4 regions of the Litoribrevibacter albus genome follow, and region 2 is predicted to be linked to each of the others. Evidence: predicted binding sites of a transcription regulator. Region 2 holds the regulator's gene; each other region holds the start of a gene.

Region 1 (4,823 bases), 180 kb from region 2:
CAACAGAGCTCACCAGGAATCCCTGAACCGTACGGTTATATTCCGAAATAATAACAAAACTGTTTTCGACATTTGGCAAGGGAGCTGCGCCAGTTGCCATACTCAAATCGAGAATAGGAATCGTCCCACCGCGAATATGAGCAACTCCTCTGACAACAGGGTTTAACTTCGGCATCATTGTTAACTTAGGGCACTGAAGCACTTCCTTAACCTTGAATACATTAATGCCATAAACCTGGGATGTACCCAATTTAAATAACAGCAATTCCAGACGGTTCTGACCAACCATCTGAGTTCTGGAATTTACTGTGTCTAATACACCGGCCATTAATTTAATTCTCCCAATAAGAATCGAACGGCTTAATCATAGTAAGCATACCCCAAAAGCTATGAAACTAAACGATTATGTTCATTCATCGCTATCGGCAGTCTGGTTCGATTCTTGAAATTTAATGTACAAAAGAAACATTTAACATCGAGTTTTTTGTACTTACCCGGTAAAGATGCCCCTCATTTTATAAGATTCACACCTCAACCGTGGCATAAGGCTTGCTTGGTTAAACATAACAAAAACAAAGCGGCAAAAAGATGACACTTGGTATAACTATGCTTCACAAACTACTTGTAATAAAGTCTAGCCGATTCCTGGAAAAGGCAAAGCAAATTACAGGCGCATCGTGTGCGATGGTCTTACTTTCTCTCTCGACATCGACATTAGCCGCCGGCACAGTGGGCTATCAGACACAAGACGTTCAGGTTATCCCGGAGTTAATGGTGAACTTCATTACTAACGAGATGACAACAGCAGGCATTAACACCACAGATCTCGACTTTTACCCACAAAAAATCAGCCAACGCTTGAAATTACCGAACTGTAAAGCGCCTCTAGATTTCTACAAAGAAGGGTCAAAAACCAGCTTTTATGGCCGCAACACCATTAAGGTGAGTTGCGCCACACCCAACTGGAGCTTTTACAGCAGTGTCACGGTTAAAGCCTATGGGCAAGTATTAACCGCCGCCTCTCCTATTTCGAAAGATGAAATCATTACTCAGGAACACTTACAGATCACGCGCATGGATCGCTCCAAAATCACAGGCAACAGCCTGACAGATGCAAGTTCCATTCTGGGTCTGTCCGCTAAACGTCCAATACGGCAAGGTCAGATCCTAAAAGCTCAACAGTTTGAGCAACCCAAGCTTATCGAACGGGGTGACGGTGTCATAATTCAGGCGGTCGGAAAAGCGATGACAGTCAGTACCGCAGGCGAGGCATTAAGTCACGGTCGGCTGGGTGAAAACATACGAGTTAGAAACATCAAATCAGACAGAGAAATCATTGCAAAAGTTAAGAGTAAAGACACGGTTGTTGTGATGTTATACTGATGCCCAAATTATCGTGGTAAACCTTAGAAAAAACTGACTTTAACACTAAAGTTAACAGTAGAGCTGCCGATATAACCGAGTGAAGGTAATTCAATTTCGCGGAAAGGCTGGAGAACACTATGGAAATCAACAACCTTAATATTAATAGCAGTAGCCATAAGGCTAAGCAAGCCGATGGGTCTACATCTGGCAAAAGCAAGGTTTCTACTGAGAAAGCTCAACCTGAAAGTGGTGAAACTGTATTCATCAGTTCAGAAAGTAAAGCACTGAAAGATCTGGAAGCATCCATCAAAGCAGAACCAGATTTTGATGTGGAAAAAGTAGAACGCATTAAAGCCGATATCGCCGAAGGCAAATTTGTCATCGACGACGAAGCATTAGCGAACAACATTATCGAGTTTGATGACCTTCTGGGTTAACGGTCAGCGTATTCACTGATATGCACCTCGTTCACACAGAGCAATCAGACTCATCCATGAAAGGATCGAATTAATGTCTGAGAATATTGAGAAAGCACGTGACATCATTCTACACGGAATTGATGATGATCTAATCACGTTATCAGAAATGAAAACCCTGCTTTCTGATGAACGCTCTGCGCTTGAGAATCGAGACATAGAAACCATCAAGCAAATCAGTGTTAAAAAAGCTGAACTGACGGATGTGCTCACCATGCGTGCGAATCAGAGATCAGAAGTTCTCGCTTCGTTAGGCTTGGATAATGACGAAACCGGCATATACACGCTGTTTGAAGGAGCCCCGCGAAACCGCCTCGATCAAGCATGGTCAGAACTGAAAGCTGAATTACAAGCTTGTCAGGACGCCAATGAGATCAACAGCAAGGTTGCGTCGAGAATTCGTCATTCCATGCAGCACATCCTAAAAATCATTCAAGGCAAGTCTGAAAAGCCAAATTTATACAATCCTTTAGGCAGTACAGCAGCTGTTATTACAGGGAATTTAATCGGTGAAGCGTAAATGTAAGTGATCCGGGCCAACAGCCTACAGACAGAATGTGATCACAACATTTGACCTTTTACCAAGAGCTAATTAATTTATTCACTTGGATAAATTAATTAGCACAGGAAGTAATGGGTAGTACTGAATGACCTATAGAATTCTTAAAACACCTGAAGAGCATTACTCGGTACTTCGTACCATCCAGGACAACCGCTACCCTACCACCCTATCATTTCATTCTCATGATCAGGATTATCTTACCCAAGTCATCAAGGCAGACATTAAAAATCGCTGTTTCTTCATCGATGAACTCAAGCCACCCAGTGGGCATAAGCTAGCCGCATCAAAAGAAAGCTTCGATATTATTACCAAGCTTAATGGCGTCGAGATCATCATCAAAGGCGCTCAGATTGTAGGGGCTGGAAAATCCGAAGACGGTACGTTCTACAAGTTAACCTTTCCGGAAGAAATTCTGTACCTTCAAAGACGCCACGCTTTTCGCGTCGATCTTCCCGAAGACAGTGAAGTGTACGCCGAAATTCGAGGCGATGAACATCAATCCACCAGCCATGCCAGGGTATTAGATGTGTCAGCCACAGGTTGTCGTGTAAGACTCAAACAAATGCCGGAACCTCCTTTTGTTCAAGGAGAAATTTTGCCGATGTTTATGCTGAAAATTTCAAAAAGCGTTCAGGTAGAAGGACAAGCGGAATTAAGGTTTGTAGCGCAAGACGAGAAAGACGGCAGCTATCTTCTTGGCATTGAACTAAAAGAACTGTTTGGTTTGGGACACCGTACGATGGAACGGTTTGTAAACGAGCTACAACGAGACGCCCGAAAGCAGAAATTCGAATAAGCCGGCTCAGGTTCTTAATCAACGACCTCCAGACCGCCTCCAAAAATCAATAATCAATTGAGCAAGACTAGCGGCTACCCCCTCTCAGAAGCTATAACGCCTGATTTAATCCGGCATCTAACAGCTTCTGATGCAGTTCAGGCTCAGACTTGGCCCGTTCAAAGTCAGCCAATTCATCCAAATCCCACAAAGGCTCAGCGAACCAACAACGCCAACCGATCGACTGAAACTGGGCCTTTTGCTGAGCGAATACACGTTCGGTTCCCCACTCAATACCAGTGAACATTTGCTCATGAGTGGTTGTAGCACCTATCGCGATATACCCACCATCCAAAGCAGGCACAAGCACCGAGTCGTAAGTATCCAACGCCTTAAAAGCAGTATCAACAACACACTCGCTGATAGAAATTGCATCGCCACCGACAATAATGACCTTCTCATATTCGCTCTGTAACACCTCAAGCGTGGACTTCATTTTATCACCCAAAGTTCCATCGCATTGAAGATGCGTTTTTAGGCCATATGCCTTAATCAAACTCGTAAAAAAAGGGTGATCCAAATGTTTGGAGGCACTTAGAAAACAGTCCCAACGACTTGATTGAGTTAACGTGCGGCAAATCGTCTTCAACATGGCTTGGTAGACATTTAACGCAGCCGAGTTGCCCAAATCCTTTGCCAGTCGAGTCTTCACTTCGCCCGCAATAGGCGCTTTGGAAAAGATCACCAGCGCACAAGAGGCAGATTTCTTCACCTGATCTTCAGACATCATGCTTCATCCTTTTCGCCCATAATACAGCTGATGAATCTTTTGCGGGGATGCACCAAGCCAATAGATCAACCTCAAATACCACATAGTTCTTATCGTCTTGAAGACACCATGAGTGAGCCATTTTCGACTGGAAGTAACGATCGGCTTGTTGGGAATAAATGCCGTTGAAACACGCTTTAACTTCTTGCTCAGTTCAATGTCTTCCATCAACGCCTGATTTGGGAATCCCTCAACTTGAAGGAAAACATCAGCATCTACCAACATCCCCTGATCCCCAGTACAAATAGAAGTTAAGCGGCTTCGCCAGTTCATCATAAACGCCACCATTCGAAGCGTTTTCATATCCTGATCGAGACGGACATTGAATCGCCCCCAACGGCATTGCGATTGCTTGAGGTAGCCATGAAGATCCTCCGACAAATCCTCTTCAATACGAGTGTCAGCATGGAGGAACCATAACACCTCGCCTTTCACGAACCGGACACCATAATTCATTTGACCTGCGCGTTGCGGCGCACATCGCACCAAGCGGGCTTTGGCGTATTTCGAAACCAGATCGTTTAACACAGCAAGTCCATCTAACTCAGACGCTGTGTCTAAATCAACATCCTGCCCACCATCCACAACTACAATGTCAGCTATGAATTCATCAAGCGACGTTAAGTCCTCAAGTAACAACGCAAGAGGTTCTGCATCACGATAGACAGGAATGATGACACTGATCTTGGCAGGCAGATCATTCACCATCCAAGGCACCACCACAACTGCTGCCCTGCCCTGCTGTGCAGCCATAACAATGATCCGCTACTTTAATAAGCTGCCCATCAATTGACTGGGCCAATAAATCCCTAACAT
Region 2 (4,823 bases):
CACGTCAGAGATCTCTTCCTTGGTTGAGAAACCAGGATGGAAGATCAGGTTAAATGCTTCTTTGTCACTCAACCGATCAGCAGCGTCCTGATCATACAGACCTTTCTCAACCGCTTTCTGACGAAGTTTATTCGGATCCATACCACCGCCATCGTCGGTGATACTTAATAAGATATGATCGCCTTCCTGCTCAGCAGAAAGAACAACCTTCCCGGTACGAGGTTTATTGTTCGACTCACGAACCTCTGGCATTTCAACACCATGATCCACCGCATTACGAACCAAGTGAACCAACGGATCGGCCAACGCCTCAACTAGGTTTTTATCCAAGTCGGTTTCTTCACCCACCAACTCAAGATTGACTTCTTTCTTCAAGGTTCTCGCCAAATCCCGAACAACTCGCGGGAAGCGACCAAACACCTTTTTAATAGGCTGCATTCGAGTCTTCATAACCGACGTTTGAAGATCCGCCGTCACGACATCCAAATTTGAAACAGCCTTTGACATATCTTCATTACTGCTCGACATGCCCAAACGAACCAGTCGATTTCGAACCAATACCAACTCACCCACCATATTCATAATATCGTCGAGTCGTTTGGTATCTACACGAACGGTGGTTTCAGTCGGTGCAGCATTATCTTTAGCTGGCGCTCTTGGTGCGGCCGGCTTCTGAGCAGCGGGTGCTGTTGGTTGCACAGCAGGTTTAGCATTCGACGGTGCAGGAGTCGCAGGTTTTAGTGCTTCAGGCTTAGGTGCCTCTGCTTTCGGCGCTGAACTGACAGCACCTTTATCTGCAGTGACTGAAGGGCCTTTACCAGCACCGTGCAACTCATCTAATAAATTCTCAAACTCATCATCCGTGATTATATCGCCACCTGAACCACCCGTTGCAGGCGCAGGGGCTGCTGGTGCTTCCGGAGCTTTCTCCGCCTTAGCAGCACTAGGGCCTTTACCGGCACCATGCAATTGATCCAACAGTGCATCAAACTCATCTTCAGAGATGTCATCACCGCCAGAGGATTTTGCCACTGGTGCGGGGGCAGGAGCCGCAGGCTCTTCATTAGCCTGCTTCGGTGCAGAAGGCGATCCTCCTTCACCGTGTAATTCATTCAGTAAAGCTTCGAACTCTTCTTCAGTAATTTCATCACTGCCAGTCCCACCAGACGCTGGAGCCGGTGAAGAATCCATATCAAACAAGTCGTCCTCATCAGACCCTGCCGGAGTGTCCGATGCTGCAACCATTTGATCAAACTCGGCATCAGCTGCATCTTCTACAGGTTCTGGTGCACTTGTTTCAGCTACAGCATCTTCACTTTCAGGTCTTGCTAAAGTTTCGAGGCTCGCGATTAGTCCAGGATCTGCTGCTGGAAGAGGTTCACGATTACGAACGCAGTCAAACATTTCATTGACGGCATCCAGTGCTTGAAGAACAACATCCATTAATTCGGATGTAACAGAGCGTTGACCATTCCGAAGAATATCAAACACATTCTCTGCAACGTGACAGCATTCAACCAGATTATGTAGCTGTAAGAAGCCTGCCCCGCCTTTGACCGTATGGAAACCACGGAAAATAGCGTTTAACAGGTCTTTATCATCTGGTCTCTGCTCCAGGTCGACCAACTGCTCTTGAAGCAGCTCCAAAATTTCACCTGACTCTACAAGAAAATCCTGGAGGATTTCTTCATCGGCCTCGAAACTCATTCAATGACTCCTTAGAATCCCAGGCTGGACAACAAGTCATCCACCTCATCCTGACTGGTCACTACATTTTCGCGCTCTTCTGCGTCAATGATAGGACCCTCTGCTAACAATTCATCGGCGGCTTCAGTAACTTCTTGAGAATTTTCGATACCGGTAATTCGTTCCACGAGTCCAGCCATTTTAACCAGGCGAACAAGATCATCTTCAACCCCTTTCACCAGTTTGATGACTTTTTGAATCACCTGGCCGGTCAGGTCTTGATAATCCTGAGCCAATAGGATGTTGGACAAGTTAGTGGACATAGTCCCACTCGAACCTTCTACCTTTTTAAGAAACTCATCTATTCGTTTGTAGAGGTTTCTAAATTCGGAAACATCCATTTCGCGCCTAAGCAAACGACCCCACTCTGAAGAAAGTTCAGAGGCTTCTGCTTTGAGATCATCAACCACCGGAATCGTGTCTTCGACAAGATCCATGGTTTTATTAGCAGCTTTATTGGTTGACTGAATCACATAATCCAAACGATCAGACGCATCTGCCATCTGAGACATTTCAGAATTGTGTTCAGAGATATCAATTTCAAAATTTTTGATAGAGTTATGCAAAGCTCGTGTCAGTCGACCAATCTCTTTATATAAGTTTTGGTCTCTTACATCGGACAAGCTTTGTACATGTTGGATAGCACTTGTAAAATCTTCCGCTTCGACAGCGTCAACAAGTGCTTTGGTATGCTGACGGATCGATTCCTGGAATTCATCCAGGTGATCAACTTTGTTATCAGACATTCGGTTCCCCTTAGAGAACGGTCACAGGCACTTAACTGGCTTCTACACGTTCAAAGATTTTTTCGATTTTTTCTTTTAACGCCTGAGCTGTAAACGGTTTAACAACATAACCATTCACACCAGCCTGCGCTGCCGCCACAATTTGTTCACGTTTTGCTTCTGCGGTAACCATAAGTACCGGCATATGAGAAAGAGCATCATCCGCTCGCACAGCACGCAACAAATCGATACCCGTCATCCCCGGCATATTCCAGTCGGTGATTAGGAAATCGAAATCTCCCGTTTTCAGCATTGGCAACGCAGTGCTTCCATCGTCTGCTTCATGGGTATTTGTGAACCCCAAGTCTTTTAATAAATTTTTGATAATTCTTCTCATAGTTGAAAAATCGTCAACTATTAGAATTTTCATATTCTTGTCCAAGATGACCTCCCAAGACCTTGATGGAAAATGAATTTTCCCTTCGAATATGGTTACAAGATAAGTGTAGCCGTTAGTTCTAGACTATCCAGTTATTATGCCGCTTTTAGGCAGTCTCGTCATTCCATTCAAGCAACCTAGATTTAAGTCTATGAGCTGCCTGGCTGTGGATTTGACTGACCCGCGATTCACTTACCCCTAAAATCTCACCAATTTCCTTCAAGTTTAATTCTTCGTTGTAATACAGCGCCAACGTGAGACGTTCACGCTCAGGTAATCGAGTAATTGCATCGGTTAACTTTCTGCGGAAACGTTGCTTGGCAACATCATCAAAAGGACCAGGGGTTGTACCGTGGATGTCTTCCTGTTGGTACTCACCTTCGGCTATCAGCTCTTCGAAGCTGAATAGTTTACTTCCCACCGAATCCTGTAGATAACTATGGTACTCATCGACCGAAATACCCATTTCTTTAGCAACTTCATGATCTTGGGCATCTCGACCGGTTTGACCCTCAACTTGTTTGATCGCATCGGTAACTCGTCGGCTGTTTCTGTGCACCGATCTTGGTGCCCAGTCACCTCGACGAATTTCATCAAGCATGGAGCCACGAATGCGAATCCCGGCATAAGTTTCAAAACTGGCGCCTTTGGAAGCATCGTACTTTTTCGCCGCTTCTAATAGTCCGATCATGCCAGACTGAATGAGATCATCTAACTGCACACACGGAGGTAAACGCCCCATCAAGTGAGTGGCGATTTTTTTTACCAGACCGGCATACTGCTGGACTAGGGCTTGAGAACTTTTTGGATCCGTCTCTGAATACATAGCAACCCCGTTAACTGCAGCCATAGCAATACCTTTGTTCTTCAGTCTTAGAATATTCCAGTACAGCCAACATAACGAAATTAACCAACGTTATATTGAACCAACTGTTCAGCAAAAAATTCCAGATGTCCTTTCGATGACGTTGGCAATGGCCAAGCATCTGCCTTTTGCGCCAAGGCTCGAATCGCGACTGAAGCTTTCGATCTTGGATAGGCTTCTAACACAGCTTTTTGACGTTGTACCGCTTTTTTGACGGATTCATCAAACGGAACACAACCGACATACTGCAAAGCTACATCTAAAAATCTATCTGTTACTTTGGTGAGTTTAGCAAACAAATTGCGACCGTCTTGCTGAGTCTTCACCATATTTGCAACAACCCGGAAACGATACATCCCATAGTCGCGATTCAACAGTTTAATAAGGGCGTAAGCATCCGTGATGGAAGTAGGTTCATCGGTCACAACGACCAGTACTTCATTAGAAGCCCGAACAAAACTAATCACATCATCTGCGATTCCCGCAGCAGTATCGACGATCAGAACATCCATCTGATTTGCCAATTCGCTGAAGGCATGAATTAGACCTGCGTGCTGCTGAGATGAAAGATTTACCATGTGCTTAGCACCTGATGAAGCAGGTACAATTTTCAATCCTAAAGGACCTTGCACCATAACATCTTGCAAATCACACTCGCCGTCCAACACATTTTCCAGTGTTTTATTCGAAGAAATACCCAACAAGATATCAATGTTGGCCAGCCCCAAATCCGCATCAAGCAGAACGGTTCTGCGTCCTTTTTCGCACAAGGCAATCCCAAGATTTAAGGCAACGTTACTTTTACCAACACCGCCTTTACCACCCGTTACTGCAATGACTTGTACCGGACTACTACTCATACCTACTCCCGTGGCACTTTTCACTTTCTAACCAGACACATCCTAATCAGACACATCAGGCGTAATTCTTTTAGGCAATTCTGAGATCAGATAAAGCCTCTTCAGCGTGTCTCAAATCAGAATTAAAGACGGAGACACCACCATTTAATTGCTGATACATATATACCGCTTTGCTAACCAGATTCCCT
Region 3 (4,823 bases), on a different contig from region 2:
CATCAGAAGACTTAAATTAACTGATAGAAAGGAAGGTCTTACGATAGTGCTCTAGTTCGGCAATGGACTCACGAATGTCATCCAACGCTTTATGAGTACCGGCTTTATTAAAGCCATTAAGTGCATCAGGGTTCCAACGCTTCGCTAATTCTTTCAGAGTACTCACGTCAATGATGCGGTAATGCAGGTAGGATTCCAGCTTAGGCATGTATCGGTACATAAAACGACGATCCTGACCGACGCTGTTGCCGCACAAAGGTGATTCACCTTCAACAACATGCAGAGCAAGAAACTCCAGCGTTTGACGCTCCGCTTCCTCAACCGAAATCGTACTTTTCTTAACACGATCCGTCAGGCCACTATCGCCATGCGTTTTAGTGCACCAGTCATCCATTGCATCAAGAACATCGTCCGGTTGATGCACTGCAAGCACAGGCCCTTCTGCAATCAAATTCAAGTTAGAATCGGTAACTATGGTGGCAATTTCCAAAATACGATCCGAGTCTGGATCCAATCCGGTCATTTCCATATCAATCCAAACCAAATTACTGTTATCTGCCATTCCCAAATTACCTGTTAACTCAATCATTTTTCAATTCTAGCAACTAGAATCAAGATAGACGAGCCTCAAATTCATTTGACTTTTAGTAGACAGATCGCAATCCTGCCATCTATTCGAACGGCATCACACAAGATTCCTGAAAAACACGAACGAGAACAAAGGTGTTATCTCTTTTATGGCTAAACGCAAGCTCACTCGCCAACAATCCTGGCGAATCAAGAAAATCCAGGACGAACGCACCAAACGTGCCGAGCAACGGGATGCTAAAGTAGAGCAAGCTTTAAATGAGAGCGATTTAGGAACCGAACAAACCGGTCGAGTGGTGTCGCATTTTGGCGTGCAGGTTGATGTTGAAGCCTTTCCCTACGACCACACTCAACCAGAGATCATTCGCTGTCACAAGCGCAGCAATCTAGGCGACATTGTTACTGGAGATCTCGTCACCTGGCGACAAGGTCAGGACGACATGGGCGTGATTGTTGCCGTTAACGAACGTCAGAATCAGCTATCTCGCCCAGGCTTCCGAGGCGAAATGAAACTGATTGCGGCCAACATCGACCAGATGATGGTTGTGATTGCCCCGGAACCCGAACCCCACCAAGGGTTAGTCGATCGCTACTTTATTGCCGCCGAATACTGGGCCATTGAGCCTATCCTGGTGATCAACAAAGCCGACTTATTTGAAAGCAGCCCGTACAAAGAGCGACTGGAACGACTAAACCAGCTATACACCAGTCTTGGATATAAGGTCATTACCGCATCCAGCCAAACAGAAGCGGGATTAAACGACCTTTATAGTTCCCTTAAAGACAAGACAAGCGTATTCGTAGGACAGTCAGGGGTGGGGAAATCATCGCTCATCAATGTACTCCTGCCTGGTTCTGACATTCAGACCGGAGAACTCTCCGAAACATCCAGAAAAGGTAAACACACCACCACGACCGCTCGTCTATACCACTTCCCTACCGGCGGCGATTTAATCGACTCACCGGGAATTCGCGAGCTGTCGCTCACGAACTTAGACAAGGACACCATTTTGGAAGGGTTTAAAGAACTGCACCCTTTCATTGGCAATTGTAAGTTCAGGAACTGCAATCACGAGTCGGAGCCACAATGCGCCATTCGTGAAGCCTATGACAGTGGAGCGATTTCGGAAGAACGCTACACCAGCTTGTGGCGCATCATTGATTCATTAGAAGAAGAATAGAGAATCTGGATGATTTCTAGTTTCACTTAGAAATCATCCAGATTCCAGATTTGTTCATTGTCTTCAGCTTCTTTAAAACGATCAGGAGACGGTAACTCATCGGGCTTAATGTTACCCAAGTCATCTGACAGTTTCTTAGTCGCTTCTTGCATTTCAGACTTTGTGAAAGGTTGGGAACGAGGCCTTACCGGCTCAATAACCTTAGGCTCATTATTCTGAACCTTACCACCAGCGTTCGTACGAATTTGCTCCGCTGATTTCTTATTCAAAACAATCATCGCGATTCGGCGATTCACCGGATCAAACGGACGCTTCTCATCAAATAACACGGTATCCGCCAAGCCCACCACTTCAGCCACTTTGGCCGCTGGCATACCACCTTCAATCAAGGTTCTTCTCGCGGCATTGGCTCGATTGGAAGACAACTCCCAGTTGCCAAAGTCATCATCGTCGGCGTATTTTGCGGAGTCGGTATGACCGGTGAGTTTCACCTTATTAGGCACTTGCGACAAGAAATTACCCAATTCAAGCAGAATATCCCGCGTGTAATATTTAAGGCGGGCACCACCGGGATCAAACATAGGTCGCTTGGTTTGATCAATGATCTGAATCCTCAAACCTTCCTTGGTGATATCAAGCACCAACTGGTTCTTAAACGGACGCATGGTTTCACTTTCTTCGATTTTTTGCGTTAATTCCTGCATCAGATCTTTGAGACGCTCACGTTCAATTTTTTCCGCCAGCGTTTCAATATCCGCAGCAGACATCACCCCTTGAGGGTCAATGTAATCACTGTCGTAGCCGCGCGTTTCATTGTTGGCATCGAGGGTTTGAGGACTGCCCCCCAAATCAATCACATACCGACTGCCACCACTTTGGCTGACCCCTGCTGGGTCTTTAAAGTAGCCTTCAATGGCTTTCTTCTGGGTTTCCGTAGTGCTGTTCAAAATCCACATTAAAAAGAAAAACGCCATCATCGCGACAGCAAAATCCGCAAAGGCTACCTTCCAAGAACCGCCATGATGCCCTTCTTTTCGGATGGACTTTTTAACGATAATGGGTTGAAACTCTTCCACTCTGGCACCTTTGCAACAGATTCGAAAAAGCGTGCAACATCATAAGCACGCTCAAGATTACTAACGGTTTCTTACTCGCTTATCTAACTCAGCGAAAGTTGGACGGTAATAGGTAGGAATGGTTTTCCGGCCGAATTCAACGGCCAGCTGAGGCGGCATACCATTTTGTGAAGCGACAATACACGCTTTAATGCACTGGAACACATCCATCTCCTGATGAACACGGTTTTCAATGGCGTTACTAGCCGGCCCGATGATGCCATAGGCCAATAAGATACCAGTAAAGGTACCCACCAGAGCCGCCGCCACTTTTCCACCCAATACTTCGGGCGGTTCAGCAATCGCAGCCATACTCAAAACAATCCCCATAACCGCAGCCACGATACCAAATCCAGGCAAGGCATCAGCGACTCGAGCCAACCCGATGGCTGGGGCTTCCTGTTCATGGCGCAAGGTATCCATTTCAAGATCCATTAAATTATCTAACTCGTGAGACGCCATATTGCCCGAGGTAACCAGTCGCAAATAATCACAAATAAAGGTAGTCATCTGCGGATTAACCAGAACAGAGGGGTATTTAGAAAAAATAGCGCTTTTGGTAGGTTCTTCGTAGTCGGCTTCAATCGACATCATGCCTTCACGTCGACTCTTGGCAAATAAGTCAAACAACAAACTCAAGATGTCCATGTAATATTTTTTATTCACTTTTGAGGGCATCATCAAACGCCCGAACCACATTAACGCTGTTCTGGCTGTATGCCCGGTATTCGCAACCACAAATGCGCCTGCTGCACCACCACCAATAATCAAGAGTTCATGCGGATGCCATAATGCATATAACTCACCGCCAGCAAGAATAAAACCGCCACCGATGGAGCAAATTACAACAAGCCAACCTAGTAGTACGAGCATCGAAACTCCATGTAACAAAAAAACACGTTAATTGCGCATCCAACATGCAATGCTTTGTTCACTAAATTTACTGGTTTGTGAATGCAACTTTCAAATATTGTTGGATTTTTTTTATATCGACCAGTATTTAATAAATCTTAGACAAATTTTATAAGCTACTATAAAACACGTCTGTAGAATCATTGTAAATCAACAGTTTTTTAGCGATCCTCTCTCGTCAGAAAGCAAAAGGTTTTAAAAATATAGCCGATAATAACCAAGACTAAACAGATCACGATGAATCAATGGAAATAAGTAAACGTCCAAGCAATGCCGAAGAATGGGCCAACCTGATAAAGGATCAAGCACTTCCTCTGCTCCCCAATACCAGCGCACAATTAATTACCGCGCTTAAACAGGCGGACCTTGCTTTTAGCAAGCTAGCGGCATTAATTCATCGAGACCCCATTGCCTGCTTATATTTAATTAAGTTCGCCAATCAGCAAAATAAGAATCCCAACACAGAGATTCATTCGCCCGATCACGCCATCAGTATGTTAGGTGTGGATAAAGTGCGGACCATTATGAAAAAGCTTCCGACACTGAAGCTTAATCCGAGAAACATCGCTCACAGAGAATATTTACAATCGCTGTGCAACAGTTTGCATGCTGCAGCTCAAGCAGATGCCATGGCACAATATAAGCCGCTGCTTCCAAGAGAAAACCTATACTGGTCAACACTCTTTGCAGGAACCGGCTACTGGCTTATGTGGTCAGCCGCCCCGCATGAAATGCGTATTGTTCAGTACCTTACTTTTGAAGAACGTATGCCCATGGAGCAAGCTCAGAGAAAAGTACTGGGTTGTACCATTCTGGACATCAGTCAATACCTAGGCAATCTCTGGCAGCTACCAACATTCACCAAAGCCAGCATGATGGAAGGGTTAAAGCCAACCCGTCGACAGCTCGTAGAAATCAGTCAAGCCTGCCCTGAAACCGCAGGAGTCACCCCTAACGTCAAACGTGAAACCAAGTTTCTGTTAAACAGCCCGATGTTCCCTACCTTTCTGGGTAATCTGCTAGCACT
Region 4 (4,823 bases), 400 kb from region 2:
GCAATCAAAACAAGTTTACTATTTCCGTGAGAAGTATTTTTTTCCGAGTTTTGAGCTTCCGCGTGCTGTCTAGCAATATCTTGCTGGTCAATATAAAGGCGCACCAACTCTTCGCCATTCAAACCAACAATATCGGCATAATTTCTCAAATAGCCACGGATAAACGTGTCACCAGGCAACACTTCAAAATTACCAGCTTCCAAAGCCTTAATGTAATTTTCAGTTAAACATAAACGAGCAGCCACCATATCCGTAGTCATGCCCTGTTCGGTTCTCGCGGATGCCAATATTTTACCTACAGGTAAAGTACTTTTATGACCAACTTCGTGAGTTGATTGATCCGTCATTTTTCACTGTCCTTATTTTTATAGGCTTCCGGAATTTTGAAAGGCGTTAAGCTTTAAGATCTCTGCATATTCCTGAGAGTTTGGATACAACTTCTCCAGGAGCTGAACATATCTTGTTGCCAATTCGTTACGATTTGCACCTTTCTGAATGCGATAACCTAAAGCCAACGTACGCGGTGTATAGTTATTTACAGACCCTAAGTTCTTCTCATAATTCCTGAAATAGCGAGTCGCAAAGCGATAATCCTGCCTGTCATAGTTAATTCGCGCTAAATGAACGTATGGTTTTGTTTGTTTTGGATTGATAACCACAGATTTCTCGAACGCAGACTCAGCTCGCTCAATTTTCTTTAATCGCAAGGCACACAATCCCAAATTCAAATTCGCTGCCGCCAGATTTTCATAAAGCTTATCATCAACAACCTTTTCAAATTGGCTTAATGCTTCTTCAAAACGCCCGGACGAGAATAAAAAGACACCATACAATTCTTTACCACGAGTGTATTTGGGATCAGATTTAATCGATTGTTTATAGTATTTTTCAGCTTCACCCGGCTCACCTTCTTTTTCTAAAGCAAGTGCAAGTGCCGCAAGTGCTGGCGCATGATTCGGACGAATCTCGAGCACTTCCGTTGCTTTTAACTTAGCCGGTTCGGTATGACCACGCTGGAGATGAAGAAATGCGGCTTTTACCCTGAAGTCTAAATTTTTCTCCAGATCCTTCTTTTCAGTAAAACGACTATGAGTTTCAACAACCGTACACCCTGAAAACAAAGTAATCAGACCAAGCATCAACCCCAAAATTAAAGTACGACTGTTTACCTTCAAATTCATCTTCTTGATTCGTTCCTTTATCAGTAACCCAAACAATGCTGTACAGTTTAAATGCTAGACGACCGCACTTGCTAGTCAAAATAAGCCATGAAGGCCATTTAATTCGACTTCCAAGACTATTGAGCTGCCTCTGCGTATTTCGCACTACGTCGAGTTCTATCCTCAACCTGACCTACCAACTGACCACAGGCTGCATCAATATCATCACCACGAGTTGATCGAACCGTTGTCACAATCCCGACTGAATTCAAATAACTATGGAACTGACTCACAGCCTCTGGCTTGGAGCGTTGATAGCCAGAATTCGGGAACGGATTAAACGGAATCAGGTTTATCTTACATGAAATACGACGCAACACTTTAGCCAACTGTTTAGCATGCATCAATGTATCGTTAACTCCATCCATCATGGTGTATTCGATGGTAATTCCTCGCTTGTCGTCACACTTGTCGAGGTACTCCTGACAAGCATCCAACAACATTGAGATTGGATATTTCTTATTAATCGGGACCAATTCATTACGCAATTCATCATTCGGCGCATGCAATGAAATAGCCAAAGAGACGTCTGTTCGATCACCCAACTCACGTAATGCAGGGACCACACCAGAAGTACTTAGAGTCACGCGACGTTTAGACAAGCCATAAGCATTGTCTTCCATCATTAATGACATTGCGTCAACCACATTCTCAAAGTTAAGCAGTGGTTCACCCATTCCCATCATAACCACATTAGACACAGGGCGCGGATTAGAAGGATCACGTTCGCCAAATGATTTACAGGCAATCCATAACTGACCAATCACTTCTGCTGCGCTAAGATTACGCTGGAATCCTTGCTTACCGGTCGAACAGAAGCTGCAATCCAAAGAACAACCGACCTGAGAAGAAACACATAGCGTATTTCTGCCTTCAGCTGGAATCAAAACTGTTTCAACACAACTGCCACCTTCAACGCGAATAACCCATTTGCGCGTGCCATCATCGGAAAAGTTGTGATAAACCACTTCAGGAGGACGAATCTCAGAGACTTTTTGCAACTTCGCTTTCAGCGCCTTCCCAACGTTCGTCATGTCATCAAAGTTATCGATTCCGTACTGATGAATCCACTTCATCACTTGAACGGCTCTAAACTTTTTCTCACCGATACTTTCAAAAAAGGCAATCATCTTATCCAGGGATAGTCCGAGAAGATTCACTTTTTCAACAGAAGATTGATTATCAGTAGTAATAACTTGAGAGGCTGTATTTTGAACAGGAGTTGCAGAACTCATGATGACTCACCTTTAGTCCAGGATTTACGGTCTATAAATCGAATTGTAAGAGAAAAATAAGTTGTGCTTTGAAATTAGTTGACCATTATCTAGAAAGCACAAAGCCGAAGCAACCAGGCTTCGGCTTAATGTTGCATTCGCTAAAACTTAGCGAGCGCAGATTTCTTCTGCAGAGAAGAAGTAAGCGATTTCACGCTCAGCAGACGCTGCTGAATCAGAACCGTGTACAGCATTTGCATCAATGCTCTGAGCGAAATCAGCACGGATAGTACCAGCTTCAGCTTCTTGTGGGTTAGTAGCACCCATAAGGTCACGGTTTTTAGCGATTGCGCCTTCACCTTCAAGAACCTGAACAACAACAGGACCAGAAGTCATGAATTCAACAAGATCTTTAAAGAAAGGACGCTCTTTATGCTCAGCGTAGAAACCGCCAGCTTTTTCGTCGTCCAGTTGTAGCATTTTAGCAGCAACGATTTGTAGACCTGCTTTCTCAAAACGAGAAAGGATTTCACCGATTACGTTTTTGCCAACTGCGTCTGGTTTAACAATAGAAAGTGTGCGCTCTACCGCCATGGAACTATTCCTCAAAAAGTGTGTTTAGCTGTATAAAAAAATCGGGCGGATTATACGCTAGTTAGTGTTTCATTTACTAGTCCACACAGACAACAAATATCGCAACAAAGAAGCCAGAAACACTTAAGTTTGCTAAAGCACGGGCGATAACTCTCTGACAAGGGATAAAAACACAGCATCGATGCAGATAATCAATACCAATATAGCAGCCTTAAGAACTCAACGGCATTTAAACAGTGTCGAGAATGAAATGAGTACGGTATTCCGTAGACTCTCTTCTGGCTTACGAATTAATAGCGCTGCAGACGATGCTGCCGGGCTTGCCATTTCCACTCGCATGGAATCTGGCATCAGAGAAGCAACTGCTGCCATTCGAAACGCAAACGATGGTATTTCTCTCATCCAAACAGCCGATGGTGGCTTAGAAAGTATTACTGAAAACATTCAACGAATCCGTGAACTTGCTGTTCAGGCTGCAAACGGCACCAACAGTGATTTCGAGCGAGAAGCACTTCAGATCGAAGTGGAATATCTATTAGAAAGCATTAACTTCACAGCCAAACACACCCGTTTTAATGGCCTCAATCTTCTCGATGACAGTGCCCCTCCCCTTCAAAGTCACGGCATTGTTTCCCTTCAAGACGACGAAACCAAAACCGCTGTCATGATTGGTTTAACTACCGGTTGGCTTGAATCTTCCGAACAACTGATTGCAGACTTTTATGGCCTTACCGGAGATGGCCAAACGCTGGGAATTTTTCTGGCAGACACTGGCGACCCTGAAAGTGACGGTCCTGGTGGTACAGCAGCTTATGTACAATCTCTGGTTGGTTCATCAGGTCCCGCTGTTAGTGGAAGCGTAGAGCTTTATATCGATATGGAAGATTTCCGGCCCGCCAATTTACCCAACGGCGGTACAGAGCCTTTCTATAATGACCGAATCATTGCTCATGAAATGACACATGCGGTTATGGCCGTAAGCACTAATTGGGGCGAACTAAATACCTGGTTCAAAGAAGGTGCTGCCGAATTTATTCATGGCGCAGACGAACGGATTTCCATAGATCTGGCCGCTGCTGGCAGCTCATCCGCCTTAATTTCTCAGGGATTCACTACAGCCCCCGCGACCTGGGGAGGTAGCAGCGCTGAATATTCCTCCGCAACGCTTGCCGTACGCTATCTACACGACTCAATTGTCGCAGCAGGCGGGGAAGGCATAAAAGACATAATGACCGTTCTGTCATCAGATCCGAATAACATCACGCTGGATGACGCCATCAGTCAAGTCAGCACCGATCTTGGTGGCCTCAGAGGCTACGTTTCCGGCGCCGGATTCACCGGAGCCGCCTTCACAGATGAAACAACCTTCTTATCAGACTTTGATACTAACGGAGCTGACTTCCTTGACGAACAAATCCAGCTCGCTGACCCGGACACTGGTTCAATTCAAGGTTCCAATGTAAGCCCGGCTAATCCCTCAATTGATCAAGAAGATGCAGTTGAAGACCCTATTGATTACAACAGTGATCCCCTTGAACACTGGCAGGAAATTTGGCCAACCGGTTTTACAGTAAAGGCCAGTCGCAATGATAATTCATTCTCAGGCATTAACATTCAACTGGGGGCGACCAGATCTGATCGTCTTGAAATCAGACTGTACGGTGCAAATACTACCGCGCTGGGACTCGACGGCCTAAGTGTCAGCAAAGACCCTCTGGATGTAATCCTTCGGGCCGACGAGGCGCTTGAACGAGTCTCTTTCATACGAGCCAATTTCGGTGCCACTCAAAATCGC

The links. The regulator FliA, encoded in region 2, starts transcription of late flagellar genes. The targets are predictions, from matches to a motif close to CTAAAGTTNNNNNNNNNNCNGCCGATA.
Region 1: the regulator FliA is predicted to act here: its motif matches at 1,429-1,455, upstream of flgM (flagellar biosynthesis anti-sigma factor FlgM).
Region 3: the regulator FliA is predicted to act here: its motif matches at 3,872-3,898, upstream of motA (flagellar motor stator protein MotA).
Region 4: the regulator FliA is predicted to act here: its motif matches at 3,151-3,177, upstream of QQL66_RS12770 (flagellinolysin).

The regions. Positions count from the first base shown of each region.
Region 1 is NZ_BSNM01000015.1:254,844-259,666, reverse strand. It holds gene QQL66_RS13600 (chemotaxis protein CheV) at 1-328, opposite strand, end outside; gene flgA (flagellar basal body P-ring formation chaperone FlgA) at 607-1,383, shown strand; gene flgM (flagellar biosynthesis anti-sigma factor FlgM) at 1,503-1,802, shown strand; gene QQL66_RS13585 (flagella synthesis protein FlgN) at 1,876-2,361, shown strand; gene QQL66_RS13580 (flagellar brake protein) at 2,489-3,199, shown strand; gene QQL66_RS13575 (TIGR04282 family arsenosugar biosynthesis glycosyltransferase) at 3,291-3,968, opposite strand; gene QQL66_RS13570 (TIGR04283 family arsenosugar biosynthesis glycosyltransferase) at 3,972-4,760, opposite strand; gene arsS (arsenosugar biosynthesis radical SAM (seleno)protein ArsS) at 4,705-4,823, opposite strand, start outside.
Region 2 is NZ_BSNM01000015.1:437,280-442,102, reverse strand. It holds gene QQL66_RS14385 (chemotaxis protein CheA) at 1-1,707, opposite strand, end outside; gene QQL66_RS14380 (protein phosphatase CheZ) at 1,719-2,492, opposite strand; gene cheY (chemotaxis response regulator CheY) at 2,524-2,901, opposite strand; gene QQL66_RS14370 (RNA polymerase sigma factor FliA) at 3,017-3,760, opposite strand; gene QQL66_RS14365 (MinD/ParA family protein) at 3,817-4,635, opposite strand; gene flhF (flagellar biosynthesis GTPase FlhF) at 4,706-4,823, opposite strand, start outside.
Region 3 is NZ_BSNM01000006.1:176,566-181,388, reverse strand. It holds gene orn (oligoribonuclease) at 17-589, opposite strand; gene rsgA (small ribosomal subunit biogenesis GTPase RsgA) at 738-1,769, shown strand; gene motB (flagellar motor protein MotB) at 1,796-2,845, opposite strand; gene motA (flagellar motor stator protein MotA) at 2,906-3,757, opposite strand; gene QQL66_RS05585 (HDOD domain-containing protein) at 4,042-4,823, shown strand, end outside.
Region 4 is NZ_BSNM01000015.1:41,091-45,913, reverse strand. It holds gene QQL66_RS12790 (RodZ domain-containing protein) at 1-347, opposite strand, end outside; gene pilW (type IV pilus biogenesis/stability protein PilW) at 366-1,181, opposite strand; gene rlmN (dual-specificity RNA methyltransferase RlmN) at 1,298-2,455, opposite strand; gene ndk (nucleoside-diphosphate kinase) at 2,603-3,028, opposite strand; gene QQL66_RS12770 (flagellinolysin) at 3,210-4,823, shown strand, end outside.